Regions from separate parts of the Streptomyces qianjiangensis genome, predicted to be linked through region 2. Evidence: riboswitches for the same ligand, from Rfam matches in the RefSeq annotation. Region 2 holds a riboswitch; the other holds the start of a gene.

Region 1 (7,308 bases), 3.7 Mb from region 2:
TCGAAGCGGAAATGGTCGCCCTGCGGTTCGCCGACCGGCTCGACGACGGCACCGTACCGGGAAAGGAACTCGGTGTCGCCGTACGGTCCTGCCTCAGCAATATGCGGAACTGGTTCAGTTCCGTCTACTGGTTTCACCACGAGTCCGGCCGGTACATGGTCGACAGCTGGGACGACCGGTCCACGCCCCCGTACGTCAACAACGAAGCGGCAGGTGAGAAATGACCGTCGAGTCGGTGAAACCCGCGGCACCCGAGGTGCCCGAGTCGATTGAGCCGCCCCTCGCGGGGGGAGGTGTCCCGGTCCTCGGCCACGGCTGGCAGCTGGTCCGCGACCCGCTGGCCTTCATGGCCGGGCTGCGCGAGCACGGCGACGTCGTACGGCTGAGGCTCGGCCCGAAGACGGTGTACGCCGTCACCGCCCCCGCGCTCACCGGCGCGATGGCGCTGAGCCCCGACTACAAGATCGACGGGCCGCTGTGGGAGTCCCTCGAAGGCCTGCTCGGCAAGGAGGGCGTGGCCACCGCGAACGGCCCCCGGCACCGGCGCCAACGACGCACCATCCAGCCCGCGTTCAGGCTCGACGCCATACCCGCGTACGGGTCGATCATGGAGGAGGAGGCGCACGGGCTGACCGAGCGCTGGCGGCCCGGCGAGACCGTCGACTGCACCTCGGAGTCCTTCCGGGTCGCCGTGCGGATCGCGGCCCGCTGTCTGCTGCGCGGCGAGTGCATGGACGAGCGCGCCGAGCGGCTGTGCGTCGCGCTCGCGACCGTCTTCCGCGGTATGTACCGCCGGATGGTCGTCCCGCTCGGACCGCTCTACCGGCTGCCGCTGCCGCCCAACCGGAAATTCAACCGGGCCCTGGCCGATTTACATCTGCTCGTCGACGAGATCGTCGCCGAGCGCCGGGCATCCGGTCAAAAGCCGGACGATTTGCTGACGGCATTGCTGGCGGCGAAGGACGAGAATGAGGAGCCCATCGGGGAACAGGAGATCCACGACCAGGTCGTCGCGATACTCACCCCCGGAAGCGAAACGGTCGCCTCCACGATCATGTGGCTGCTCCAGGTGCTCGCCGAACATCCGGAACACGCCGAGAAGGTACGTACCGAGGTCGAATCCGTGACCGGCGGCCGACCCGTCGGATTCGAGGACGTACGGAAGCTCACGCACACCAACAATGTCGTTGTCGAGGCGATGCGTTTGCGTCCCGCCGTATGGATACTGACGCGGCGCGCGGTGACCGACACCGCGCTCGGCGGCTATCGCATTCCGGCCGGGGCGGACATCGTCTACAGCCCGTACGCCATCCAGCGCGACGACCGGTCCTACGCGCACAACCTCGACTTCGACCCCGACCGCTGGTTGCCGGAACGCGCCAAGGACGTACCGAAATACGCCATGAGCCCGTTCAGCGTGGGCAATCGCAAGTGCCCCAGCGACCACTTCTCCATGGCCCAGCTCACCCTGATCACGGCGGCATTGTCGGCGAAGTACCGCTTCGAACAGGTCGGCGGGTCGAACGACGCGACCCGCGTGGGCATCACGCTCCGTCCGCACCGGCTGCTGCTGAAGCCCGTGCCATGGTGAGACACCCGTTTCCGGTGCGCGCTCAGGCGGCCCGCGGGCCCCGGAACGCGCGCCGGTAGGCGTTGGGAGTGGTCCCCAGGGCCCGTACGAACTGGTGGCGCAGCGCGGCCGCGGTGCCGAACCCGGTGCGCGCGGCGACGGCGTCCACCGTCTCGTCCGTGCCCTCCAGCAACTCCTGTGCCAGCAGCACGCGTTGACGCAGGATCCAGCGGTAGGGCGTGGTGCCCGTCTCCTGCTGGAAGCGGCGCGCGAAGGTGCGCGGTGCCATGAGTGCGCGGGCGGCCAACTGCTCGACGGTCACCTCCTCGTCGAGGTGCCGCTCCATCCACACCAGTACCTCGCCGACCGTGTCGCACGAGTCCCGGGGCAGCGGACGTTCGATGAACTGCGCCTGTCCGCCGTCCCGGTGCGGCGGCACCACCATCCGCCGGGCGATCTTGTTGGCGACCTCGGGCCCCTGTTCCTTGCGCACGATGTGCAGACAGGCGTCGATCCCGGCCGCGGTGCCGGCGGAGGTGATCACCGGGTCCTCGTCGACGTACAGGACGTCCGGTTCGACGCGGGTGCGCGGGAAGCGCCGGGCGAGCGCGTCCGCGTGCCGCCAGTGCGCGGCGCAGCGCCGCCCGTCGAGCAGTCCGGCGGCGCCCAGCACGAAGACGCCGGAGCAGACGCTGAGCACCCGGGCGCCCCGGTCCACGGCTCGACACAGGGCGGCGAGCAACTCGGGCGGATAGTCCCGCCCGACGTTCGTGTCCGAGGCCGGTACGGCGATCAGATCGGCCTCCTCCAGCCGGTCGAGGCCGTACGGCGTGGAGACGGTGAGCCCGTCGACATGGGTGCCCAGCGCCGGACCCTCGGCCGAGACCACGGCGAAGTCGTACGCCGGCAGCCCCTCGTCGCTGCGGTCGAGGCCGAACACCTCGCAGACGACTCCGAGTTCAAAGGGATGCACACCGTCGAGCAGGACGGTGGCCACGTTCCTCAGCATGCCTCCAGTGTGCCTCGGAAGTGGCAGCAATTCGAGGGTGTGCGGCAGTCCTGCCACTGTTTGTCAGGGGTGTTCGGCGCGACAGTGGTGACATGACTACAGCGCAGACAGAAGCCCTGATCGGAATGGCCGTCACCCTCGGGATCCTGGTCCTCCTGGTCCTCCCCTCACTGATCGGCATCGTGCACGACCGGCGCATCGACCGACAGCTCAGCAAGGCCCAGGAGGCCGGGAAGGCGGGACGGGATCAGAAGTCCTCGTCCAGGTCGACGGTGCCCTCCACCGCCACCTGGTACGCCGAGGGACGCCGCTCGAAGAAGTTGGTCAGCTCCTGAACCCCCTGCAGCTCCATGAAGGAGAAGGGGTTCTCGGAGCCGTACACCGGAGCGAAGCCGAGCCGGCTCAGCCGCTGGTCGGCGACGCACTCCAGGTACTGCCGCATCGACTCGGTGTTCATGCCCGGGAGGCCGTCACCGCACAGGTCGCGCGCGAACTGCAGCTCGGCCGCGACGGCCTCCCGCAGCATGTCGGTGACCTGCCGCTGAAGCTCGTCGTCGAAGAGGTCCGGCTCCTCCTTGCGGACCGTGTCCACCACCTCGAAGGCGAAGGACATGTGCATCGTCTCGTCGCGGAACACCCAGTTGGTGCCGGTGGCCAGACCGTGCAGCAGACCCCGGCTGCGGAACCAGTAGACGTAGGCGAAGGCACCGTAGAAGAACAGGCCCTCGATGCACGCGGCGAAGCAGATGAGGTTGAGCACGAAGCGGCGCCGGTCGGCCTTCGTCTCCAGGCGCTCCAGCTTCTCCACCGAGTCCATCCACTTGAAGCAGAACGCGGCCTTCTCACGGATGGAGGGGATCTTCTCCACGGCCGCGAAGGCCGCGGCGCGGTCCTCCGGGTCGGGGAGACAGGTGTCCAGCAGCGTCAGATAGAACTGGACGTGCACGGCCTCCTCGAAGAGCTGGCGGCTCAGATAGAGCCGTGCCTCGGGGGAGTTGATGTGCTTGTAGAGGGTCAGCACCAGGTTGTTGGCCACGATCGAGTCGCCCGTCGCGAAGAACGCGACCAGACGCCCGATCAGATGCTGCTCACCCGACGTCAGCTTCGCGAGGTCGGCTACGTCCGAGTGGAGGTCGACCTCCTCCACGGTCCAGGTGTTCTTGATGGCGTCCCGGTAGCGCTCGTAGAAGTCGGGGTAGCGCATGGGGCGGAGAGTCAGCTCGAAGCCCGGGTCGAGCAGGTTTTTGGCTTCGGTGGTCATTACTGGCAGGCCTCGCAGGACTCGGGGTTCTCAAGGGAGCAGGCGACGGCGTCGGGGTCGGCGACCTGCTGGACGGGGACGGTGGTCTGCGCCTGGGCGGCGCGGGCGATGCGGGTCGCCGGGCGCGAGCGCAGGTAGTACGTCGTCTTCAGACCCTGCTTCCAGGCGTACGCGTACATCGAGGAGAGCTTGCCGATGGTCGGCGTCTCCATGAAGAGGTTCAGGGACTGCGACTGGTCGAGGAACGGGGTCCGGTCCGCGGCCATGTCGATCAGCCCGCGCTGCGGGATCTCCCACGCCGTACGGTACAGCGCCCGTACGTCGGCCGGGATCCACGCGAAGTCCTGCACCGAGCCGCCCGAGTCGCGCAGCGCCTCACGGGTGCGGGCGTCCCAGACGCCGAGCTCCTTGAGGTCCCTCACCAGGTACGAGTTGACCTGGAGGAACTCTCCCGACAGGGTCTCGCGCTTGAACAGGTTGGAGACCTGCGGCTCGATGCACTCGTACACGCCCGCGATCGAGGCGATCGTGGCGGTCGGCGCGATCGCGAGGAGCAGCGAGTTGCGCATGCCGACGGCGGCGATCCGCTCGCGCAGGGCGGCCCAGCGCTCCGGCCAGGCGAGTTCCGCGCCGTAGTGGTCGGGGTGCAGGACGCCCCTGGCGCTGCGGGTCTTCTCCCAGGCCGGGAGCGGGCCGCTCCGCTCGGCGAGGTCGGCGGAGGCCTCGTACGCGGCGAGCATGATCCGCTCGGCGATCCGGGTCGACAGGGCGCGCGCCTCGGGCGAGTCGAACGGCAGCCGCAGCTTGAAGAAGACGTCCTGCAGCCCCATCGCGCCGAGGCCGACGGGACGCCACTTGGCGTTGGACCGGCCGGCCTGCTCGGTCGGGTAGAAGTTGATGTCGACGACACGGTCGAGGAAGGTGACGGCCGTGCGGACCGTCTCGTCCAGCCGCTCCCAGTCGATGTCCCCGTCGACGACGAACGCGCCGAGGTTGACCGACCCCAGGTTGCAGACCGCCGTCTCCCCGTCGTCCGTGACCTCCAGGATCTCCGTGCAGAGGTTGGAGGAGTGGACGACATGGCCCGGCTCGGCCGTCTGGTTGGCGGTGCGGTTGGCGGCGTCCTTGAAGGTCATCCAGCCGTTGCCGGTCTGCGCCAGGGTGCGCATCATGCGGCCGTAGAGGTCACGGGCGGGAATGGTCTTCTTCGCGAGCCCGTCCGCCTCCGCCTTGCGGTACACGGCGTCGAACTCCGCGCCCCACAGGTCCACCAGCTCCGGCACGTCCGACGGGGAGAACAGCGACCACTGCCCGTCGGCGTCGACCCGGCGCATGAACTCGTCCGGGATCCAGTGCGCGAGGTTGAGGTTGTGCGTACGCCGGGCGTCCTCACCGGTGTTGTCGCGCAGCTCCAGGAACTCCTCGATGTCAAAGTGCCAGGTCTCCAGGTAGACCGCGGCCGCGCCCTTGCGCCGGCCGCCCTGGTTCACGGCGGCGACGGAGGCGTCGAGGGTCTTCAGGAACGGGACGATGCCGTTGGAGTGCCCGTTGGTGCCGCGGATCAGCGAACCACGGCTGCGGATGCGGGAGTACGACAGCCCGATGCCACCGGCGTGCTTCGAGAGCCGGGCCACCTGGTGGTAGCGGTCGTAGAGGGAGTCCAGCTCGTCCAGCGGGGAGTCGAGGAGGTAGCAGGACGACATCTGGGGGTGCCGCGTGCCGGAGTTGAAGAGCGTGGGGGAGGAGGGCAGATAGTCGAGGCGGCTCATGAGCCCGTAGAGCGCGGCGACTTCGTCGACGGAGCGGGAGGACTCGTCCTCGGCGAGACCCGCGGCGACCCGCAGCATGAAGTGCTGGGGCGTCTCGACGACCTTGCGGGTGATGGGGTGGCGCAGCAGATAGCGGCTGTGCAGGGTGCGCAGGCCGAAGTAGCCGAAGCGGTCGTCGGCCGACGGGTCGACCAGGGCGTCGAGCCGCTCGGCGTGCAGCCGTACGAACGCGGCGGTGCGGTCGGCGATCAGCCCCTCGCGGTGCCCCACGGCGACGGACCCGGTGAAGGACGTCACGCCCTGCGAGGCGGCCTCGGCGCGGATGGAGAGGGTCAGCAGCCGGGCGGCCAGCCGGGAGTAGGCCGGGTCCTCGGAGATGAGGCCGGCCGCCGCCTCCGTGGCCAGCTCGCGCAGCTCCGTCTCGTCCGCCCGGGTGGACCGTCCGCGCAGCGCGGCGGCGGCGACGCGGCCGGGGTCGGTGTCGGGCAGGTCGGCGGTCAGCTCGGTCAGGGTCCGCAGCAGCGCGGCACCGGGACCGACGGTCTCCAGGCGGGTCGCTGAATCCGGTTCGGCTGGCGCGATGGTCACGTGGGGCTCTCCCTGGCTCGGCACGGGGGCCTTGCGCAGGGCAGGGGGCAGCACACGAGCGCACGCGGCGTCGCGTCCACCGGCCCATTCCACGAGGCCCGGACGTCGGGGCACCCGGGCCGGACGGCCGGGTGCGCTGTCGGCAGGTCCTCGGACTGACACGAGCGCGCTTCGACCCCCGGGGGGCGGATACGCGCAAGTACACCGTTGCGGGACAGTTCCGGATTCGCACCGGATTCCCCTGCGGCGACAGCGAGCATGAGCATACATCTAGTGCCTGGCTGCCGTGCCACCCCCAGATGTTGTGTCGTGGCGGTATCAGAGCGTCAACTCGTAGGTGAGGAGTGTGATGTCGTCGAGGTGGGGGAGGGGATTCCAGTCCCGCTCTGGTGTGCGGACGAAGCCCATGCGTTCGTAGATGCGATGGGCGGCCCGCATGGAGCGCTGGGTGGACAGCACGACCCGTACGCAGCCCGGTGTGGCCCGCGCGCGATCGACACAGGCGCGCACCAGGGCCTCCCCGACGCCGCGACTGCGTGCCGCGTGGCCGACCGCGAGCATCCGTATCTCGGCCTCTCCGGCGCGGGCGATGTCGGCCATGGGCCCGCCCGCCGGTACGAAGGTGACGCCGCCGAGCAGTTCGCCGTCCGCCACGGCGGCCAGTACCTCCGCGGCGGCCGCGCGCTTGGCCACGTCTCTGAGCTCGCCGAGGTACCCGTCGCTCTCCCCGAAGTCGAGGAGGCCGTCCTGGAGATAGGCCTGGGCGGTGATCTCGCCCAGGGTGCCGTACTCGTCCGGGGCCGTCCGCCTGATCTCGATGTCCATGGGACCGAGTGTGCAGGACGGGTACGACAACGGGCCGCCGGATTTTCTCCGACGGCCCGTTCTTGCCTGCCCTCAGCGGCCGGTGTCGTCAGCGGCTCGCGTCCGCGGTGACCGGCGTCCTCAGTGGCCCGCGTCCGCGGTCGCCGGCGGCAGCTCCACCTGGACGCCCGGGTCGCCGGAGTCCGCCGTGTAGTCCGCCGGGCTGGTCTCGTCGACGCCCTCGGGGGCCTTCAGCGCCTTCAGGACGAAGGTCAGCACCACCGTGACGGCCACGTTGAGCACGAAC
Region 2 (7,308 bases):
ACCACCGCCCACTGGTGGAACACCTGCACCGGCGGCAGCGGCGCGTTCGCCACCGACCATGCCCTGTGGATCGCCCGCCACGGCTCGCCCGACGTGGGGAAACCGCCGACGGGGTGGCCGTACCGGACCTTCTGGCAGTACGGCAACAGCGGCAGTCTGCCGGGTGACCAAAATCTCATTCAACGGGTCATCGGCCCGGCTGAGGTCGTTCGCCCGGGGCGGCCAGTCAAGGGGCGTCTGGGCCGCCGGTCCTGAGCAGAGCGTCGACCCCTCGTTTACGACACCCTCACGCCTGCCCTAGTTCATCTTCCGTTCACCCAGGTTGCCTACGGTCAACCAGCCAATGACGTCCTCTGAACGATTGCCTGGGTAAATGGAAAACTTCTCGCTGATCCTCGCGATTGTGGTGGTAACCGCACTCGCGTTTGATTTCACGAACGGTTTCCACGACACCGCCAACGCGATGGCCACGACCATCTCGACCGGTGCACTCAAGCCCAAGGTCGCGGTGGGCATGTCCGCCGCGCTCAACCTTGTAGGCGCCTTCCTCTCCGTGGAGGTCGCCAACACGATCTCCAAGGGCCTCGTCGACGAGGCCGGCATACGTCCCGAGGTCATCTTCGCCGCCCTGGTCGGCGCGATCCTCTGGAACCTGCTGACCTGGCTGGTAGGGCTCCCGTCCAGCTCCTCGCACGCTCTGATGGGCGGTCTGATCGGCGCGACGATCGCGTCGGCCGGCACCGGCGCCGTCCACGGCGGCGTGCTCGTCACCAAGGTCCTGATCCCGGCCGTCGCGGCCCCGATCGTCGCCGGTGTGGCCGCCATGCTCGCCACACGGTTCTCCTACGGGCTGAGCAAGGACGCCGACAGCGCGGCCACCCGCAAGGGCTACCGCGCCGGCCAGATCGCCTCCGCCGGCCTCGTCTCCCTCGCCCACGGCACCAACGACGCGCAGAAGACGATGGGCATCATCACCCTCGCGCTGATCGCCGGCGGCGCCATCGCCCCCGACTCCAACCCTCCCGTCTGGGTGATCCTCTCCGCCGGCCTCGCCATCGCGCTCGGCACCTACATCGGCGGCTGGCGCATCATCCGCACCATGGGCAAGGGCCTGACCGACCTTCAGCCGCAGCAGGGCTTCTCCGCCCAGACCAGCGCCGCGACGGTCATCCTGGCCTCCTCCCACCTGGGCTTCTCCCTCTCCACCACGCACGCCGTCTCCGGCTCCGTGATGGGCGCGGGCGTGGGCCGCAAGGGCGGCGTGGTCCGCTGGTCCACCGCGACCCGCATGATGGTGGCCTGGGCGCTGACCCTGCCGGCGGCCGCTCTGGTCGGTGCGCTCGCTGAGTCCGTGACCGACCTGGGCAACTGGGGCACCGCGGTCGTCGCCGTCTTCCTCGTCGCCTCCAGCGCCACGATCTGGAAGCTCTCCCGCCGCCAGGTGGTCGACCACAGCAACGTCAACGACACCGAGGAGCCGGCCGGTGTGGTGACCACGGCGATGGCCGCCGTGACGCCGCCCCCGGCAGGCACCGTGGCCGAGGACCTGACGGCCACCATCCCGTCCCCCGCGGCCGCCCCCGCCACCGACCCGGCCGCCCCTCCGGCCGCCACCGTCTGACCCCGAGACCCGGTTACTAAGGAAGCATCACCATGAAGATCGACTGGGCAGCCCTCGGCTCCGTCTTCGGCGTCAGCCTCGTGGTCACCGTGGGCCTCGTGGCCCTGTTCACCCTGGGCGTCAAGGGCCTCGCACACCGCGAACGCGCCACGGCCCAGGGCGGCTCCGCCCCTCTCGCGGTCACCGGAGCGTACGTCTGCTTCGCGGCCTGCGCGGCGGCGGTGGCGTACGGCATCTACCTGATCATGGCCAAGGCCTGACCCTGGCCCTGGTCCTGACCCTGGTCCTGGCCCTGGTCCTGACCCAGATCATGGCCAAGGCCTGACCGAGCCTCACCCGGGCTCCTCCCCGATGTCTTCGGGGAGGAGCCTTTTCGTGTGCCCTCACACCCGCCCGCGCAGCGCCGGTGTGGGTCTCAGCACACTCTCCCCTTGCAGGTCAACGGCAAGTTGACGGCCCTTCCGGGAGCGTGGTGGACTGCCGGAGCCATGTACGGCGGCAAGGGAGGAAGCCGGTGTGAATCCGGCGCGGTCCCGCCACTGTCACCGGGGAAGAACTCTCCGGAAGCCAGGAACTCCCACCGCCGGTCTCGTCGAACCAGGGCGCGGACACCCTGAGTGAGGACATATCGCCATGCTCGGCTGCCGATCGAGGTACAGCACCAGGTCGCTGCTCGACCCCACGGCCGGCTGAGCCGATGCGTGCCGATCGCGTCTTCGCGTACGGCGCCTCCGCCGGCCTCCTCGGTGACCTTCTCCTGGGCGATCCACGCCGTGGGCATCCGGTCGCCGCGTTCGGGCGTGCGGCGAGCGCCGTGGAGCGGGTGCTGTGGCGGGACCACCGCGGCTGGGGCGCCCTGCACACCGCCGCGTGCGTCGGCGGGGCCGTGGCCCTCGGCGCCCTCGCCGGGCGAGCCGTACGTCCCTCCCCCACCGCCTCCGTCGCACTCACCGGTGCCGCCACCTGGGCCGTGATCGGGGGGACTTCGCTCGCCCGGGAGGCCCGGGCCATCGGGCACGCCCTGGAGGCGGGCGACGTGGCAGGGGCTCGTGCCCGGCTGCCTCACCTCTGCGGACGGGATCCGCAGGCGCTCGACGCCGACGGGATCGCCCGGGCCGTGGTCGAGTCCGTCGCCGAGAACACCTCCGACGCCGTCGTAGGGGCGCTGGTGTGGGGTGCCCTGGGAGGCGTGCCCGGACTGCTCGGGTTCCGCGCGGTCAACACCCTTGACGCCATGGTCGGGCACAAGTCCCCCCGGTACCGGCGCTACGGGTGGGCCTCCGCCCGGCTCGACGACGTCGCCGGATGGCCGGGGGCCCGGCTCACCGCCGTACTGGCCGCCGCCGCGGGCCCGGACCCACGCGGCGCCCTGCGTGCCTGGCGGGCCGACGCACGCAGGCATCCCAGTCCCAACGCCGGGCCCGTCGAGGCCTCCTTCGCGGGGGCTCTGGGCGTACGGCTCGGCGGAACCCTTGCCTACGGAGGGCGGATCGAGCACCGGCCCGTGCTCAACGGTGACGGCCGCGCCGTCGCCACCGAGGACATCGACCGGGCCGTACGGCTCTCCCGTCGGGTCGGTCTGCTCGCGCTCGGCGTCGCAGTCGCCGCGCGCGCCGTCGTGACCAAGACAAAGGGGGGCACGTCATGAACGGTGGTCTGCTCGTCGCCGGCACCACCTCCGACGCGGGCAAGAGCGTCGTGACGGCGGGGATCTGCCGGTGGCTGGTGCGACAGGGCGTCAAGGTCGCGCCCTTCAAGGCGCAGAACATGTCCCTCAACTCGTTCGTGACCCGCGAGGGCGCCGAGATCGGGCGGGCCCAGGCCATGCAGGCCCAGGCGTGCCGGGTGGAGCCCAGCGCGCTGATGAACCCCGTGCTGCTCAAGCCCGGTGGTGAGCAGAGCAGCCAGGTGGTGCTGCTGGGAAAGCCGGTGGGCGAGTTGAGTGCCCGCGGCTATCACGGGGGCCGGCAGCAGAGACTTCTCGGGACCGTTCTCGACTGTCTCGCCGAGTTGCGGGGCACGTATGACGCGGTGATCTGTGAGGGGGCGGGCTCTCCCGCCGAGATCAATCTCCGGCGGACCGACATCGTGAACATGGGGATCGCGCGGGGTGCCCGACTCCCCGTGCTCGTCGTCGGCGACATCGACCGCGGGGGCGTCTTCGCCTCCTTCTTCGGGACCGTGGCCCTGCTCTCGCCCGAGGACCAGGAACTCGTCGCCGGGTTCCTCGTGAACAAGTTCCGTGGGGATGTGTCCCTGCTGGAGCCGGGGCTCGACATGCTGCACGGGCTCACCGGGCGGGACACCTACGGAGTGCTGCCGTTCCGGCACGGGCTCGGCATCGACGAGGAGGACGGGCTCCGGGTCTCGCTGCGCGGCACAGTGCGCGAGTCGGCCGTGGCGCCGCCCGTCGGGGAGGACGTGCTGCGGGTGGCCGTCTGCGCGATCCCGCTCATGTCCAACTTCACCGACGTGGACGCCCTGGCCGCCGAGCCCGGTGTGGTCGTGCGGTTCGTGGACCGGCCGGAGGAACTCGCCGACGCCGACCTCGTCGTGATCCCGGGCACCCGGGGGACGGTCCGGGCGCTGGAGTGGCTGCGGGAGCGGGGGCTGGCCGACGCCATCGTCGCAAGGGCCCGTGAGGACCTGCCCGTTCTCGGCATCTGCGGCGGCTTCCAGGTACTCGGCGAGCACATCGAGGACGACGTCGAGAGCCGCGAGGGGCACGTGGACGGGCTCGGGATCCTGCCCGTGCGGGTGCGGTTCGCCAAGGAGAAGACCCTCACCCGGCCCGTCGGCGAAGCCCTCGGCGAGCACGTCGAGGGGTACGAGATCCACCACGGGGTCGCCGACGTCCACGGCGGGGAGACGTTCCTCTCCGATGAGAGCGGACGCGGCCTGGACGGCTGCCGGGTCGGGCAGACCTGGGGCACCCACTGGCACGGCTCCCTGGAGTCGGACGGTTTCCGGCGGGCCTTCCTGCGCGAGGTGGCGGCCGCCGCGGGCCGCCGCTTCGTACCGGCCCCCGACACCTCGTTCGCCGCGCTGCGCGAGGAACAGCTCGACCGGCTCGGCGACCTGATCGAACAGCACGCGGACACGGACGCGCTCTGGCGGCTCATCGAGTCGGGCGCGCCTCAAGGACTGCCCTTCATTCCACCGGGAGCGCCCGCATGAGCACAGTGTTGTTGTTGTCGACCGCCGACACCGATCTGCTGGCGGCCCGGGCCTCCGGCGCGTCCTACCTGATCGGCAACCCGACCCGGGTCGACGTCACCGGGGAACTTCCGGAACTCCTCCGGCGGGCAGACCTCGCCGTCGTACGGCTGCTCGGCGGCAAGCGGGCCTGGGAGGAGGGGCTCGCCGCGCTGCGGGCCGCCGGGATCCCGACCGTGCTGCTGGGCGGGGAGGCGGTGCCCGACGCCGAGTTGATGGCCGAGTCGTCCGTGCCGGCCGGTGTCGTGGCCGAGGCGCTGCGCTACCTCGTCGAGGGCGGACCCGCCAACCTCACTGAGCTCGCGCGCTTCCTGTCCGACACCGTGCTGCTGACGGGCGAGGGCTTCGACGAGCCGCGGAAGATGCCCGAGCACGGCGTCCACGGCGAACGTGCCCTCGTCGAGGGCCGGCCCACCGTCGGCGTGCTCTTCTACCGGGCCCACGAACTGAGCGGCAACACCGCCTTCGTCGACACCCTGTGCGACGCGATCGAGGCACGGGGGGCCAACGCCCTTCCCGTGTACTGCGGTTCGCTGCGCGGTGCCGACGCCGGGCTGTACGAGATCCTGGGCCGGGCCGACGCCCTGGTCGCCACGGTCCTCGCCGCCGGCGGCACCCACGCCTCGCAGGCCTCGGCGGGCGGAAAGGATCCAGTGGTGCGAAGCACCTCCGTTGAGGGTGGTGGTGGGAGACGGGCGGGCGAGGAGTCCTGGGACATCGGGGCGCTCGCCGACCTGGACATCCCGGTGCTGCAAGGGCTCTGTCTGACCTCCTCACGTGCCACGTGGGACGCGTCCGACGCCGCCCTCTCCCCCATGGACGCGGCGATGCAGGTCGCGATCCCCGAGTTCGACGGCCGCCTCGTCACCGTGCCGTTCTCCTTCAAGGAACAGGGCCCGGACGACGTGCCGGTGTACATCGCCGACCCCGAGCGGGCCGGCCGCGTCGCCGGAATCGCCGTACGGCACGCGCAGTTGAAGCACAAGGCGAACGCGGACAAAAAGGTCGCGCTCGTCTTCACCGCCTACCCGACCAAGCACTCGCGCGTCGGCAACGCGGTGGGCCTCGACACCCCGGCCTCCGCGGTCCGGGTCCTCGACGCGCTGCGGGACGCCGGCTACTCCCTCACCGAATACCCCGACAACGGCGACGAGTTGATCCACCGGCTCATCGAGGCCGGCGGCCACGACGTCGAATGGCTCACCGAGGAGCAGCTGACCGCAGCGCCCGCGCGCGTCCCGCTCGCCGACTACCGGGCGTGGTTCGACAAGCTCGACCCCGAGCTGCGGGAGGGCATGCTGGAGGCGTGGGGCGAGCCGCCGGGCTCCCTGTACGTCGACGGCGACGACATCGTCCTCGCCTCCCTCCGGTTCGGGAACGTCGTCGTGATGATCCAGCCACCGCGCGGCTTCGGCGAGAACCCGATCGCGATCTACCACGACCCCGACATGCCGCCCTCGCACCACTACATGGCGGCGTACCGGTGGCTGGAGAACTCGTTCGGCGCGGACGCGATCGTCCACATGGGCAAGCACGGCACGATGGAGTGGCTGCCGGGCAAGGGTCTCGGGCTCGGCAAGGGCTGCGCGCCGGACGCGGTCCTCGGCGACCTGCCGCTGATCTACCCCTTCATCGTCAACGACCCCGGCGAGGGCACCCAGGCCAAGCGGCGCGGGCACGCCACGGTCGTCGACCACCTCGTACCGCCGATGGCCCGCGCCGACATTTACGGCGACCTGGCGAAGCTGGAGCAACTGCTCGACGAGTACGCGCTCGTCTCCGACCTGGACCCGACCAAGGCGCCTGCCGTACGGGCGCAGATCTGGACGCTGGTCAAGGCGGCCGAGCTGCACCACGACCTGCACGTGGACGAGCAGCCCGAGGACGACGACTTCGACTCGTTCGTCATGCACATCGACGGCTATCTGTGCGAGATCAAGGACGTGCAGATCCGCGACGGCCTGCACATCCTCGGTGGCGGACCGGTCGCGGAGCCGCGCGTCAACCTGGTCCTCGCCGTGCTGCGCGCCTCGCAGGTGTGGGGCGGGCAGGCGAACGCCCTGCCGGGGCTGCGGGCCTCGCTGGCGGAGCACTTCGGGCTGCTGGAGAAGGAGCTGCTCGCCGAGCCGGGCGCGCCGGTGAAGGTGCCGGTGGAGCTGACGGACCTGGTCGAGGGGCCGTCCCGTACGGCCGCCGACGCGATCGATCTGCTGGAGCAGTTGTGCCGGCGGTTCGCGGAGGGGATGGAGGAGCGCGGCTGGGACGGCGCGGCGGTCCCGGGCCTCGTCCGTGAGGTCCTCGGCACCGAACTCCCCGACGCCGTCGCCGTGCTGGAGTTCGCCTGCGCCGAGGTCGTACCGCGCCTGGCACGGACCACCGACGAGATCGGCCATATCCTCCGGGCGCTGAACGGCGGTTACGTCCCCGCCGGTCCCTCGGGCTCCCCCACCCGCGGCCTCGTCAACGTCCTG

Evidence for each region. Region 2 has a riboswitch for cobalamin ahead of N8I87_RS09370 (cobalamin biosynthesis protein). Riboswitches for the same ligand answer to the same signal wherever they lie in the genome.
Region 1: it holds a riboswitch for cobalamin, as region 2 does, so the genes downstream of both, N8I87_RS26835 (ribonucleoside-diphosphate reductase subunit alpha) here and N8I87_RS09370 (cobalamin biosynthesis protein) in region 2, are expected to answer to the same signal.

The regions. Positions count from the first base shown of each region.
Region 1 is NZ_CP106798.1:5,785,471-5,792,778, forward strand. It holds gene cyc1 (epi-isozizaene synthase) at 1-224, shown strand, start outside; gene N8I87_RS26815 (bifunctional albaflavenone monooxygenase/terpene synthase) at 221-1,591, shown strand; gene N8I87_RS26820 (helix-turn-helix domain-containing protein) at 1,614-2,579, opposite strand; gene N8I87_RS26825 (hypothetical protein) at 2,672-2,914, shown strand; gene N8I87_RS26830 (ribonucleotide-diphosphate reductase subunit beta) at 2,827-3,840, opposite strand; gene N8I87_RS26835 (ribonucleoside-diphosphate reductase subunit alpha) at 3,840-6,197, opposite strand; cobalamin riboswitch at 6,322-6,463, opposite strand; gene N8I87_RS26840 (GNAT family N-acetyltransferase) at 6,516-7,022, opposite strand; gene mctP (monocarboxylate uptake permease MctP) at 7,143-7,308, opposite strand, start outside.
Region 2 is NZ_CP106798.1:2,046,555-2,053,862, forward strand. It holds partial or broken gene N8I87_RS09355 (GH25 family lysozyme) at 1-223, shown strand, start outside; gene N8I87_RS09360 (inorganic phosphate transporter) at 374-1,621, shown strand; gene N8I87_RS09365 (hypothetical protein) at 1,654-1,881, shown strand; cobalamin riboswitch at 2,078-2,217, shown strand; gene N8I87_RS09370 (cobalamin biosynthesis protein) at 2,319-3,269, shown strand; gene N8I87_RS09375 (cobyric acid synthase) at 3,266-4,798, shown strand; gene cobN (cobaltochelatase subunit CobN) at 4,795-7,308, shown strand, end outside.